2 regions of the Thermosinus carboxydivorans Nor1 genome follow, and region 2 is predicted to be linked to the other one. Evidence: a T-box and tRNA genes for the amino acid it is inferred to sense, from the RefSeq annotation. Region 2 holds a T-box; the other holds one or more tRNA genes.
The links. The T-box of region 2 lies ahead of leuS (leucine--tRNA ligase). A T-box ahead of a tRNA ligase gene usually reads a tRNA of that ligase, here a tRNA-Leu.
Positions count from the first base shown of each region.

Region 1 (7,326 bases), on a different contig from region 2:
CGGGTAACCACCCGCAAAATCGGGGAGGTGAAATTAGGCAGTGGCTGATAAAAGAAAGCGCCCTCCTTGGGATGTCCCTGAAATTGATGACTGGAATTGGGACGAAGAGGAGGCAATGCGCGCCGGTGAGCGCCAATGCGTTCCTTTCTTCGGGTTGGGAATTGGTCTAGGCTTTATACTAGGCAATTGCCGCCCTCGTTTTGCCTGCCGTCCCCGCTACTGGTGGTATGGCTGTCGTCCTTACTTCTGGGGAGGTTACAGCTGCCGTCCCTATTACTGGGGCTATGGCTGCCTTCCTTTTTAAAACTTCATATTCCCCTTTCTCCCTGCGCCGCAAGCGGCGCCTTTTTTCTCTCCGCACCCCTACTGGCGCCGCCGCATATGATGTAGAAAAATGCGCTAAAGGAGGACAGTTCTTTGTATTATCGCCTTCACCCCTACTGCTACCTTGTCCGCGGGGCCAAGCGCGGCGCCATCTACAACCTGCAGACCGGCAAGGTGCATTCTATCAATAAAGGTGCCGTTGATTTTCTCTTTGCCTGCGAAAATAGTGCCCTGGAAGATCTGCTCGACCTCGCTTTGCCGGAAAACAAGCCGCAGCTGGCTTTTCTCGACAAGCTAACGGCCATGGGTCTGGGCTCGTTTTACCTGAGCCAACCGGCCGAGCGTCCGGCGCCGCCTCAAGTCGCGCCGCCCAAGCTGGAATTTGTCTGGCTGGAACTTACCGCGAGCTGCAATAACCGTTGCCTGCACTGCTACGCTACCAGCGGCCCCTGTGCCGGCTACGACGCCGTGCCCCACGACCGCTGGCTGTCCCTTATCACCGAAGCCCGGCAGGCCGGCGCCACGGCCATTCAGTTTATCGGCGGCGAGCCGCTGCTCTACCCCCGATGGCAAGAGTTAGCCCAGCGCGCCCGCCAGGACGGCTATGAATTCATTGAAATTTTTACGAACGCCACCCTCATTGACGACGACTGTATAAAGTTTGTTAAAGACAACCAAATCAATATTGCCACGACCATTTACGCCGCCAATGCTGCCGTCCATGACCGCGTCACCTTAAACCCCGGCAGCTTCAATCAGACGATGGCCGCCGTCCGTAAACTGTTGGCCGCCGGTGTACCTTTGCGCATCGCTTCCATTATCATGAAGGCCAATGAGGAAGAAGCTGAAAACATTATGAAACTATGCGAAGAATTAGGCGTGGAAGTGACGCCGCCTGACGTCGTTCGCCCCACCGGCCGCGGTGACAATAGCAAGCTGCTACCGGACAAATACCAAAAGCCTCCCATCAGACCGCCCTTTTTCACCGATGAGGAAAGCTTTTTCCGGGCCCAGTGCTATCACTCTTGTTTAGCCGGCAAAATTGCCATTACCGCCGCCGGTGACGTCATTCCCTGCATTTTCGCACGCGACCAGCTATGCGGCAATATTCTCCGCCAATCACTGGCTACCATCCTGGCAGGTCAAAAACTTGAGCAATGCTGGCGCACCACTAAGGACCAAGTGGAAAAGTGCCAGGACTGCGAATATCGCTACGCCTGCACCGATTGCCGTCCGCTGGCCCAGGGAAGCGATACCGCCAAACGTTGGCTCGCCTGCTCAAATGATTGCGACTATAATCCTTATACCGGAAACTGGAAAACGATTAAAGAGTGAGGAATTGCGTCAAAAGGAGCGACGGGCCTGCTTTTTTTTTATTTTCCGCCCGTCGCTACCTAAAACAGTGTCTTTGCCCTTTAAAACAGAACTTTCTTTCTGCCATCGTTGCGCTATAATCTATTTAGACTGCACGAGACTACAAGACCAAATTAGCTACGGCAATATAACCGCTGCGGTCTTTCTTTTTGCTTGCATTATAGTCTCTGCCCGATTGGCCTTAGGCCGCTCGACAGGGCATATCGTGGATATTGTGGTATTAACTAAAGAACCGTCAAGACTATAGTCGCAGCATGTCTGGCGACAAGCTACGGGGATTTGGTCCCGCGAGTTTGCAAGCCGGTGCGTGGGGCGCTAGGCCAGAGGGTTAGCACTTCGTTCGCGCCGGCTTTTTATATTTCACAAAGTACGGAGGAATATTAAAATGAGCGGATAGGCCCCGATTATGACGAGTTATTTTTCCATTCACCAATCCATGTTTGATGGGGGAATAATTTTGAGTATTGACCCAAGAACCGACGACCTGCTAGACATAGCGAAATGGCGGCTGACCCCATACCAGGTGCTGGTACTGGGGTTTGCCGGCTTAATCTTCGTCGGCGCCCTGCTGCTGACCTCCCCCCTGGCGTCGACCAGCGGTAAACCCACTCCGTTCGTTGACGCTCTCTTTACCGCCACTTCCGCCGTATGTGTTACCGGTCTGGTGGTGGTAGACACCGGTAGCCACTGGTCATTATTCGGGCAACTGGTCATTATCACTTTAATTCAGATAGGTGGCTTGGGCATCATGTCTATGGCCACCTTGATAGCGCTGCTGATCGGCAAAAAAATTCAGCTCCGCGAGCGGCTCATCATGCAGGAAGCGCTCAATCAGCTCACAATGGCCGGCGTGGTGCGCCTGATGATCTATGTCATGAAGACCACGTTCATCATTGAACTGATCGGCGGGACCATTCTCGCCATCCGCTGGTTTGCCGATTACGGTCCGCGAGGTATCTACTACGGGTACTGGCACGCCGTTTCCGCCTTTTGTAACGCCGGCTTTGACTTGTTTGGCGACTTTCGCAGTCTGACCGGTTATGTGGACGACTTAACCGTCAATATCGTCATTACCCTGCTCATCATTCTTGGCGGCATCGGCTTCACTGTCATTGCCGACGTGTGGGACAACCGCCGTTTCAGCAAGTTTTCGCTCCACACCAAACTTGTACTAACCGTATCCGCTTTTCTTATCATCTTCGGGGCGGCGGTAATTTCCCTGCTGGAATGGAATAACCCCGACACCCTCGGCGGCCTAAGCTGGCAAGGCAAACTCCTCGCCAGCTACTTTCAGTCCGTGACCCCCCGCACCGCCGGCTACAACACTCTCGATATTGGTAAGCTGGAAAGCGGCACCCTGTTTTTTCTAATCATATTAATGTTTATCGGCGCTTCACCGGCCTCAACCGGCGGCGGGGTTAAAACGTCAACATTCGGCGTATTGGTTCTCGCCATCGCCGCCCAAATCAGCGGCAAAAATGACGTTGAAATTTTTCAACGCCGCATTCCAGTAGCTACCGTTTACAAAGCCTTTACGGTTGTCTTTCTGTCAGCGCTGCTTGTCATATTGGTCACCCTGGCGCTAACCGTGACTGAGCAGGCGCCCTTTTTGAACATTTTATTCGAGGTTGTTTCCGCTTTCGGTACGGTTGGTTTATCAACAGGCATCACGCCGACACTGACAGTTGCCGGCAAACTTTGGCTTATACTCACCATGTTCGCCGGTCGCGTGGGACCGGTGACGCTGGCCCTGGCCATCGCTCTGCGGGCGCGCAAAGGCGCTTTACAGCTGCCAGAGGGCCGGGTTATTATCGGGTAATATCGTTACATAAGAGAGGTATTATATATTTATGAAAAGGAATAAAAGTTTCGCCGTTATTGGTCTTGGCCGCTTCGGCACCAGTGTTGCCCGAACGCTTTCCCGGCTGGGTTATGAAGTGCTGGCAATCGATACCGAGGAGGAACGGGTACAGCAGGTGGCCGACGAGGTTACTCATACCTACATCGCCGATACAACCGACGAGAATTCGCTTAAGGCGCTGGGCATCCGCAACTTTGATGTTGTCGTCGTAGCCATTGGCGAAGACATCCAGGCGAATGTCTTGACCACGCTGCTATTAAAAGACCTGGGAGTTAAATATATTGTCGCCAAGGCGCGCAATGAACTGCACGGCAAAATGCTGGCGAAAATTGGCGCCGACCGGGTAGTATATCCCGAACGGGATATGGGACAGCGAGTAGCGCACAATCTTGTCTCGACCAACGTCCTTGATTATATCGAACTGTCGCCCGACCTCAGCCTCATCGAACCAGCGCTCCCCGCTGCCTGGTGGGCAAAACACTAGCCGAATCGCGGCTGCGGGAAAAATATGATGCCAACGTCGTAGCCATTAAACGTGGTGAGCAAATTATTGTCCCGCCTAATCCCGGTGAAAAAATCCAAGCCGGCGACGTACTGATTGTCGTAGGCCGCAACGGTGGTCTGCAAAAATTGGAAGAGCTGGAATAATAATTTATGTCTTTATGCTAAAACTTCCAGGTATTTGTCCGTCATTGCAAGCGAAAATAAATAATGGACCCCAAACAAATCCACAAAGGAGGTCTTTCTAACACATGGCGGACAAACAAAAACTTGAGACCAGCAAATCCAAGTACGGCACCCTGACGGCGACGCAAGACGTTAATGGCGAATATACGTCGTCGGACACTTCCAAAACCAATACTGCCAGCAAGCAAAAAGCCAGTAAATCCGAATATGGCACCCTGACCGCCAAAGCTGACGCCAACAACGATTACGAATAATCACACCAAAAAGCTGCCCTCCCATGGGCAGCTTTTTTGGCAGCGTCCAGTAAAACACTGCCACTGGCTAGCCAAACGCCGCCGCTATCGTTATTTGCTGTACAAATTGAAAAAAGGCTTCACGACTAAAATACCGTGAAGCCTTATCTCTTTATATTGGTGCGGGCGAAGGGACTTGAACCCCCACGGTTGCCCAACGGATCCTAAGTCCGTCGCGTCTGCCAATTCCGCCACGCCCGCATACTAACTTAGATATGCCAATATCATATCACAGACGGCCAATATCTGTCAATTTTCCTCACACAAAGAAATGGTGACCCACGATGGACTCGAACCATCGACACCCTGATTAAAAGTCAGGTGCTCTACCAACTGAGCTAGTGGGTCACACTGGCAGGGGCGGCTGGACTCGAACCAACGCATGCGGGAGTCAAAGTCCCGTGCCTTACCAACTTGGCTACGCCCCTATATAAAACTTGTGGGGTGACTGGAGGGATTCGAACCCTCGAATAACGGAGCCACAATCCGCCGTGTTTGGCCTCTTCACCACAGCCACCATGATCATTTCTCGCGACGAAGTATATTCTATCAGACTTACCCAATTATGTCAAGCATAATTTTAATTATTTTCGTCGCGCCGCTACGAGTAGCAGCAACGGTAAGTATAGCAGACTTGCCCATTTGTCGCAAGACCTTTTTTCGACAAAATTGTTCGTTTAACCTATCTTTTTAGCGCCTTCTTTGCTATATCGGCCTTATGCAAAGCCGGGCACCATTTTATAAACAGCATTATCCGCCGACTTGCTTACACTTCGGAAACTTATAACATCGCCTGACCAGTTGTCTGCCAAACATAATTTCAAAACACTCCTGAATAGTAGGCGCTCCAGTCAAGCAAATCAAGAAAATAGTTACCTACGGCAAAAATAAAAAACCGCCGATCTTGGCGGTTATACTTGAAGTGGCGACCCCGGCAGGATTCGAACCTGCGACCTTTTGATTCGTAGTCAAACGCTCTATCCAACTGAGCTACGGAGTCACAGCAGATGTTGTTGACAGTTATTTATTATAGCCGTTCTACCCTATCTTGTCAACTTATTATTAATTGGAATTTCTGTTTCTGTCACTAACCAGCGAGCCGTTCCGACACAATTACAGGATTACAGCTGCCAGCGCGCAGTTCCTTTTCAACAGGCGCCATCTCCTATTCTGGGAAAAATCCACAGAAACAGTCTATGGCGCCGAGTTTCCAATAAGTACAACTCGCATCTAAAATAAACAGCCCTGCATAGCGCAGGGCCTTAAATAATCAATCTTCGAACTGAAACAGCGGCGTAGACAAATATCGCTCACCCGTATCAGGCAAGAGAACAACAATCGTTTTGCCCGCATTCTCGGACTGCTTCGCTAGTTCGGTAGCGGCAAAGAGAGCGGCGCCGCTGGAGATACCAACCAGCAGCCCTTCAGCCTTGGCTAACTTACGGGCCGTAGCGAAAGCTTCTTCCGTTTTTACTTTAACAATGCCGTCAATAATGCCGGTATTGAGTATAGGAGGGACAAAACCGGCGCCGATTCCCTGAAGCTTGTGGGGACCGGCCTGCCCCCCTGATAAGACCGGCGAATCGTAGGGCTCTACGGCGACAACCCGCACGTCTTTTTTGCGCTCCTTAAGCACTTCTCCTACGCCAGTAATCGTACCGCCAGTACCAACACCGGCGACAAATATGTCAACTTGTCCGTCTGTGTCACGCCAAATCTCCTCAGCTGTCGTCCGGCGGTGCATAGCGGGGTTAGCGGGGTTTTGAAACTGCTGAGGGATAAATGCGTTCGGCAATTCGGCCGCCAGTTCTTCCGCCTTACGGATGGCCCCCTTCATCCCCTCCGCGCCCGGCGTCAACACAAGCTCGGCGCCAAGGGCTTTCAGCAGACTGCGGCGTTCGACGCTCATAGTATCAGGCATGGTGAGAATGAGCCGGTAGCCTTTGGCCGCGGCGACAAAGGCCAGGCCGATGCCGGTATTGCCGCTAGTGGGCTCGATAATGACCGAGTCTTTATGGAGCAGCCCCCGCTCTTCGGCATCCTGGATCATGGCGTAGCCTACCCTGTCTTTAACACTGCCCAACGGGTTAAAATATTCCAACTTGGCGACAACGCGGGCCTTAAGCCCCTGGCGCTCGTTATAGTTCGCCAGCTCCAGCAGGGGTGTATTGCCAATTAGTTCGGTTAGATTTTTCGCAATTTTTGCCATAATGCACCTCTAATTCCTAGTATTCCAATCGGTTTATTAAAATTATAAACCGCCGAAAGTTTACCAGTCAAGTCTTGGCATAACTTTTCGCTTACCTCTAGTCCCACTCGGCAACGGGACAGTCACAGTCGACGAAAAACACGGTTGCCCGTCCGCCCAGCCTGGTGACGAGCTCGGCCAGCTCATCGCGAGCGGCTAAGACATCGGCTTTGTTAACATCGGCGAAACCGTCAATCGGGAAAAAGATATGCCGCGACTCAACAACGATCTTCGCTTTTTCGCCCTGTCGCCACACCCAGCGGCGCGTGCGCACCTCAACATCGTCGGCGTAAACAATCTCGCCGGGCGGCACAACTTCCGCCTGTTGTTCGCCGAACGGCGTGAACACGTCGCCTGCACGGCTTAGCCGCAGCCGCATATCCCCTGTCATGCGCTCCAGGTCATGCGCCCCCATGGGCAGCACATATTTAAGCGAAAGGGCATTAACCAGATCGACAATAGGATTAATTTGCGGCAAATGCCCGGATTTATAAACCCGGGTATGCAGCGCCTCCACCGAGCTTAAGAATTTGTTCGGG
Region 1 covers NZ_AAWL01000004.1:103,350-110,675, forward strand. The annotation lists gene TCARDRAFT_RS15450 (hypothetical protein) at 41-304, shown strand; gene TCARDRAFT_RS04545 (radical SAM/SPASM domain-containing protein) at 418-1,659, shown strand; gene TCARDRAFT_RS04550 (TrkH family potassium uptake protein) at 2,135-3,517, shown strand; gene TCARDRAFT_RS04555 (potassium channel family protein) at 3,549-4,043, shown strand; gene TCARDRAFT_RS16475 (cation:proton antiporter regulatory subunit) at 4,028-4,207, shown strand; gene TCARDRAFT_RS04560 (hypothetical protein) at 4,312-4,500, shown strand; tRNA gene TCARDRAFT_RS04565 (tRNA-Leu) at 4,658-4,740, opposite strand; tRNA gene TCARDRAFT_RS04570 (tRNA-Lys) at 4,812-4,887, opposite strand; tRNA gene TCARDRAFT_RS04575 (tRNA-Gln) at 4,892-4,967, opposite strand; tRNA gene TCARDRAFT_RS04580 (tRNA-His) at 4,980-5,056, opposite strand; tRNA gene TCARDRAFT_RS04585 (tRNA-Arg) at 5,463-5,539, opposite strand; gene cysK (cysteine synthase A) at 5,810-6,748, opposite strand; gene TCARDRAFT_RS04595 (B3/B4 domain-containing protein) at 6,846-7,326, opposite strand, start outside.
Region 1: it encodes a tRNA-Leu, which carries the amino acid that the T-box ahead of leuS (leucine--tRNA ligase) is inferred to sense. The anticodon was not compared.

Region 2 (7,326 bases):
TATTGCTGCACGACTGCTCTTCCTCGACCATGCGTTCAATACCGGCGATATGGCCTTTGACGTTGCGCAGCCGGTTTAAGACCTCAGTGCGGATGGATGCATTCACCATAGGCGGACACCTCTTCCTTGTCCCCCTGGGGGGTGGGTTAGTTACATTATAAAAGATTTGGTTTAAATATGCAAACAGTTACCCGGCACAACTACCGGGGCGAGAGAAATTTCTGCGGGAGGGCCTGGAAAGGAAAAATCATATACAAGGGAGAAAATGTTAAAAATAAAACTTAGCCGCCAAGGAGGGAACCATGTGAAGGTCAATGTTGTTTGGAAAGGTCAACGAAAGTTTGCGGCCACTGGTGAGTCGGGCCATAGTGTTCTCATGGATGCCAGTATCGAGGCCGGCGGTGAAGGCAAAGGCGTTAAACCGACGGAAATGGTGCTAATGGGTGTAGCCGGTTGCAGCGGCATTGATATTGTCATGATTTTAGAAAAGATGCGGGAAAAAGTCAGTCGTTTCGCGATTGAGGTGGACGGAGAGCGGGCAGACACTGAACCTAAGCGTTTTACCACGATCAAAGTGACTTATAAGCTGGAAGGCGAGATGCGGCCGGCCAATGTCGAAAAGGCGATTCGCCTCAGTCTTGATAAGTATTGTTCTGTTTCCAACAGTATGAATGCCCGCTTTGCGTTTGCCTACGAAGTAAACGGTATACGCTATCCCGAAACAGGCTTTATGGCTTAATCCTAACCCGGCCACTGGTAAGGCGCCGTTTTTTACCCGTTTTTTCACCGCCTGCTCTAATTAGGACATGCGCCGCAGCCATATAAGCTACATAAAATGTAGTAAATATATTATTAGGGGGTGCCCTAATGCTAATGCGGCTGCATCGTCCCCTCCTAATTTTTGTCGTTATCTTCGCGGTGGCCCAAGTTCTCCATGTTATCATGGCTGTTACCGCCGGCGATACTATTAGTTCCACCAGTTATCTCTTACACACCGGCGCTTTGTTAATTATTACTCTTTATGTCGTGCATACGCAGAGCGAACTGGGGCTGACAAAGGAAAAAGTCGCAGTCTACCGGGAGCTGTGGGCGCGGTTGCCGTTTGCTGCTCTGATCACTAAACAAGGACAACCCGAATTGGTGAACGACAGCTTTACTAAGCTTATTTCGCCTGACGGCGATGATGCGGTGAAGTGCCACAATTCGAACTTGTTGTGTCCATTTACGGAATGTCTTGTCGAGAAAGCTTTGGCTATGAGAGAAACGCAGGTAAAGGAAGAGCGGCTTGATGATGCCAAAGGTGGCAGCAAGTTTGTCCGGCGCTACGCCATTCCTGCCGTTTTGGGCAAACAGTGTCACTATGCCGCGGAGATTATTCTTAATTTGACGCCGCAAAGCCTGATGGCTGCCAACCGGGAGCAAGACTATCGCCAGATGCTTACAATCTTAGTGAATATGTTTGAAATGAAGGATCCCTACGGCCAGGGACATTCGCAAACAGTCTGCAACCTGGCGCAGGAGCTGGGGACGGCTCTTAACTTATCGCCGGAAGAAATGGAAGTGCTGGCCACGGCGGCAATTCTCCACGATATCGGCAAGATCGTCATTCCCGCCAATATCCTTAGCAAAATGGAACCCCTGACCGAGGATGACTATGTGATCATCCGCCGTCATCCTATTGTCAGCGCCGATATTGTGGAGGGTATCGCCGCTTTTCAGGCAGCGGCGCCCATTATTCGCCATCACCACGAGCGTTATGATGGCCAGGGCTATCCGGACGGTCTGTGCGGCGAGGAAATTCCGCTTGGCTCCCGTATCCTGGCGGTAGTAGACGCTTTTGACGCCATGACGGTGGGACGGACTTACCGGGGAAAAGCAGATGTGAATACAGCCATCGATAATATTATCCGCGAAAAGGGCCGACAGTTTGATCCGGTTGTGGTGGATGCATTTACGGTCTTGGTCAAAACCGGGCGGGCCCAAAAATAAAGCCCGCTAATGCGGGCCTTCTACATAATTTATATCGTTTTTGACCATTGGGCGAATTTGGCGAGGAGTTCGCTGCGAGCCGTTTCTACTTCGCTGCCGTGCCATTCCTGCCCGGTATCGCCGTCATACCACACGTCTTTCTGAGCAAAGGTCCCGGTTGGGTAGAGTTTTTCGCGGATTGCCGCGTGCATGCCGTCCAACATGCTCTGTTTTAGCGTCTTACGGGTTACTCTGGTGCCGGTTTTTTCCGTCGTCTTGATTTCAAGCCCACTATCTCCCAAGTCAATTTCGACATGGCTGAGCAGTTTGCCCTGTTGGTTGGCGGCGGCAATTGCCTTTTTGGCCGCGGTGATGGCGTCGCTGCGGCTGATATTATCATCGGCGACGGTAATCCGGACGGTGCCAATAATTAACTTATACATAATCCACCTCCCCTTCAATCATTTTATGAATGATTTTCCGCCTTAGAACTCCCTTAAAACTAGTGGTTTTGTTGACTTTTGTTTTACGCTGCTATATAATGGTAGACGATAATCCGAAGACGCAGGGTAGTAAGCACATAAAGATAGTCCAGAAAGTTGGCGGATGATGCGAGCCAACCTGTCGGTGTGCTGAACTCACTGCCGAGGAGCGGTCGTGAAGGAACTTTAGCGACTGACGGCTGACCGGCGTTAACGGTCCTAGAGCGGGCAGCGATAGCTGCCAAGCAGGGTGGTACCGCGAAGTATTTTCGTCCCTGGCTGCATCAGCCGTGGGGCGTTTTTTAATATACAAAGTTTAGACAGGAGGTCAGCATGAACGAACGCTATAACCCCCGTGAAATTGAAGCAAAATGGCAAAAGGTATGGGCTGAGGAAAAAGCTTTTGCCTGTGAAATGAACCGGCAAAAACCGGAGTATTATGTACTTGAAATGTTTCCGTATCCTTCCGGCCACTTACATATGGGCCATGTGCGCAATTATTCCATTGGCGACGTGATTGCCCGCTTTAAAATGATGCAAGGTTATAATGTCCTGCATCCCATGGGGTGGGACGCTTTTGGCATGCCGGCGGAAAACGCCGCGATCAAACATGGCATTCATCCCGCGAAATGGACATGGGACAATATCGCCAATATGCGGCGGCAGCAGCAGGAGCTCGGTCTTTCTTACGATTGGGACCGGGAAGTTGCGACCTGTCACCCCGATTATTATCGCTGGACGCAATGGTTGTTTTTGCTTTTTTATCACCGCGGTTTGGCTTATAAAAAGAAGGCGGCAGTTAACTGGTGCAATGACTGTAACACAGTACTTGCCAATGAACAGGTGGTAGACGGACGGTGCTGGCGGTGCGATTCCGTAGTCGTCAAAAAAGAGCTTGAACAATGGTTCTTTAAGATTACCGCCTATGCTGACCGGCTGCTCGAAGACCTCAAAGAACTCAAGGGCTGGCCGGAGCGGGTAAAAGTTATGCAGGAAAACTGGATCGGCCGCAGCGAAGGGGTTGAATTCAGTTTCGACGTTCCTGAAGTGGGTGAGAAAATCACGGTTTATACTACGCGCCATGATACCGCCTTTGGGGTGACGTATGTGGTCTTGGCCCCCGAGCATCCGCTGGTGAACAAGCTGATTGCCGGCAAGCCTCATGAGCGCGAAGTGCGTGCCTTTATCGAGCGCATCCGCAATATGAACGAAATAAACCGGACTTCCACCGAAACGGAAAAAGAGGGGATGTTTACTGGCGCTTATGCCGTTAATCCTTTCAATGGCGAGCAGGTGCCTATTTGGATTGCCAACTATGTTCTTGTAGATTACGGCACGGGAGCCGTTATGGGTGTTCCGGCCCACGATGAACGGGACTGGCAGTTCGCGACCAAATATGATCTGCCCAAACGCATCGTTATCCAGCCCCAGGGTGCTGAATTGGATCTGGCAAGCATGACCGGCGCTTATGACGGTCCAGGGATAATGATTAATTCCGGGCAGTTTACCGGCCTGGACAACGAGGCGGGCAAAGCGGCCGTCGCCGACTGGCTGGAGGAAAAAGGACTGGGTAAGCGGCGTATCAACTACCGGTTGCGCGACTGGTTAGTATCCCGCCAGCGTTATTGGGGCGCGCCTATTCCGATTATTTACTGCCCTGTATGCGGCATAGTACCCGTTCCCGCAGAGGATTTGCCGGTACTGCTGCCCGAGAATGTCAGCTTTGATACCGGCGCCGTTTCCCCGCTGGCCCAAGTGGAAGAATTCGTCAACTGCACTTGCCCGCAGTGCGGCGGTAAGGCCCGGCGGGAGACAGATACTATGGATACTTTCATTTGTTCTTCTTGGTACTATTACCGCTATACCAGCCCGCACAGCGATACGGAGGCCTTTAATTCGGCCAAGGCCAATTATTGGATGCCCGTGGATCAATATATTGGCGGCATTGAGCATGCCATATTACATCTATTGTATTCGCGCTTCTTTACCAAGGTGCTTAAGGATGCGGGCCTTATTAATGTAAACGAGCCCTTTAAGAATTTGCTGACCCAGGGCATGGTTATCAAGGACGGCGCCAAAATGTCGAAGTCCAAAGGCAATGTTGTGTCGCCGGAGGAAATCATCGGCAAATACGGGGCTGATACGGCTCGACTCTTCATTCTCTTTGCCGCCCCGCCGGAAAGAGACCTGGAGTGGAGTGACCAGGGTGTGGAAGGGGCCTTCCGGTTCCTAGGACGGCTGTGGCGGATTGTTCATCACTACGCGCCTGTCGCCGGCGCTGCTGACGAAAGTTATGACCCCGCGGTCCTCGGCCCAGAAGAACGTGAGTTACGGCGGGTGCTGCACAGTACGATTAAAAAAGTTACGGAGGATATTGGGGAGCGCTTCAATTTCAATACTGCCATCAGCGCCATTATGGAACTGGTAAACGCGTTATACGCCTTCCGGGAGCAGACAGCGGCGCCCAATCCCGGCCTGGTGCGCGAAGCCCTTTCTGCCCTTCTTCGGCTGCTAGCGCCGTTTGCCCCTCATATTACCGAAGAACTTTGGAATCAGACCATTGCCCAGGGCAGTGTTCATAAGCAGGCATGGCCCAGCTTTGATCCGGAAGCCATCAAGGTTGACGAGGTAGAAATCGTTTTGCAAATTAACGGCAAGGTACGGGAAAAAATTAAGGTTCCCGTCGGATTGGACGCGAAAGAACTGGAAGCAATTGCCCTGGCGCAGGAGCGGGTAAAAGCGCTGATAGCGGACAAACAAATTGTGAAGGTCATTTGCGTGCCGCAAAAACTGGTGAACATTGTTGTAAGATAAAACATTCGCCGGCCTGGTTTACCAAGCCGGCGATTTTCCTTAAGGAGGAGAGATTTTAGCCGCCTGTAACGAATAATGTATCTTACAACGCTTCAGGAGGTATGGCTTTGAATGCACAGACACTCGGGGTTCTGCTGATAATTTTTTCGGCCTGTGGTTTTGCCACGCTGGCCATCTTTATTAAATTTGCGTATGCGGCCGGCGCCAATACCGTCACGGTTTTGGCCTATCGCTTTACTATTGCCGCTCTTCTTTTTGGGGCCGTTATCCGGCTATGCGGCCTTGACTTTCGGGTAACGGGCAAGCAGGCCGTGCAGCTTTGCTTACTGGGGGGTATCGGCTACGGCCTTATGTCAACGCTATTTGCTCTCACGGTACTTTACTTACCGGCCAGCCTTGCCGGAATAATTTTGTATACTTACCCTGCATTGGTTAGTGTCTTGTCTTTTCTGGTCGGAGACGAGTTGTTTGGATGGCGAAAGGGGGTGGCGTTGGTTATTTGTTTTACCGGTCTCGTGCTGGTGCTCGGCGTGTCCTTGACCGGTCTTAACACTACTGGCGCCGCATTTGGCCTTGGTTCAGCCCTGGTTTATTCCTGTTATATTGTTGCCGGCAATCGGCTGCTTAAAGGGATCGATCCACTGGTATCCACTTTCTACGTTTGCACGGCGGCGGCCGTCGTCTTTGTGGCTGGCGGCATGCTTAGCGGCACCCTTATATGGAGCCTTTCGCTGCAAGGATGGCTTGCCATTTTGGGTATTGCCGTTTTTGCTACTTGTATCGGTATTCTTGGTTTTTTTGCCGGCATGTACCGGATTGGCGCGACCAATGCTTCGATCATCAGTACTTTTGAACCGGTAATTACGGTGCTGTTGTCTGCTTTGTTGCTGGAAGAAAGAATTACGGCCATACAGGGCTTTGGCGGTCTGCTTATTCTTGCCGGGGTGCTTGTCCTTCAACTAACAGGGGGTTCGACTGCCGTTGCTAAAACGTGTGATGAAAGAGGAAATATGGATAAATTTGGAGAAATATAGCTGCATTACCGTCAAGGAGGAGATCAAGTGGACGGGGTGCAGAAACGGCTGGTCATTATCTTGTTGATGGCAGCTCTGATTGTTGCCGGCAGTATTTATCATTATTGGCAAAAGACGACGGTGACGGAAACGGTCGCCAGCGGACCGGTTGTGACGGCTCAGTCACGGACTGACGAAATAGTTATTTACGTCAGTGGTGCGGTGAATAAACCCGGTGTTTTCAAAATGCCGGCCGGGGGACGGGTATTGGATGCGGTGAATTACGCGGGCGGGCTCGCCGCCGGCGCGGATAGTACCCGGGTAAACCTGGCCCAGCCATTAAAAGATGGAATGCATGTTCATGTGCCGGTAGTAGTGCTGGCGGCCGGCCCCGGCGGATCTAACTCGGCCGGCGGTGCCGGCAAGGTGAACGTTAACACGGCCAGCGCAAATGAACTTGACAAACTGCCAGGGATTGGGCCGGCGTTGGCCCAGCGCATTATTGACTATCGCCAAAGTATTGGCGGTTTTAAGGATCTGGAAGAAGTAAAGAAAGTTCCGGGAATTGGCGAAGCCAAATTTAATCAAATTAAAGATAAAATTTCTCTGTAACGCGGGCGATGAGGAATGTTACGCTTTTTATAACTGCCGCGTTTGCTGCCGGAATATGGGCAGCTGATTTAGCCAACTGGCCCTGGCCGGCACTGGTTATTTCCTTTGTCGCGCTCCTATTGGCTGCTGCTTGGCAGGTGGGCCGCTGCCCCGCCCGCGCGGCCTGGCTGCTGGCCGGACTGTTTTTTGTGGCCGGTATTATCCGCTTTCTTCATGCCGATATGCTGCCGGCGAACGACATCAGCCGCTATGCCGGAAACAGCGTTGTCTTATCCGGCACGGTCGCCGAGTCGCCGCGCGTAACGCCGGTCAGCGACGAGCAGGTGAAAGTGCGGTACCGCCTAACGGCAGAGTTGGTCCAAACTGAGCGGGATTATAAAACGGTTAGGGGCGGCATTATCGTAACTGTCCGTCAGCCGGCTAACCAGACAGTGGCG
Region 2 covers NZ_AAWL01000009.1:23,368-30,693, forward strand. The annotation lists gene TCARDRAFT_RS07710 (metal-sensitive transcriptional regulator) at 1-109, opposite strand, end outside; gene TCARDRAFT_RS07715 (OsmC family protein) at 305-739, shown strand; gene TCARDRAFT_RS14595 (HD-GYP domain-containing protein) at 868-1,989, shown strand; gene TCARDRAFT_RS07725 (hypothetical protein) at 2,019-2,411, opposite strand; T-box leader at 2,519-2,730, shown strand; gene leuS (leucine--tRNA ligase) at 2,784-5,264, shown strand; gene TCARDRAFT_RS07735 (DMT family transporter) at 5,366-6,298, shown strand; gene TCARDRAFT_RS07740 (ComEA family DNA-binding protein) at 6,326-6,889, shown strand; gene TCARDRAFT_RS07745 (DNA internalization-related competence protein ComEC/Rec2) at 6,898-7,326, shown strand, end outside.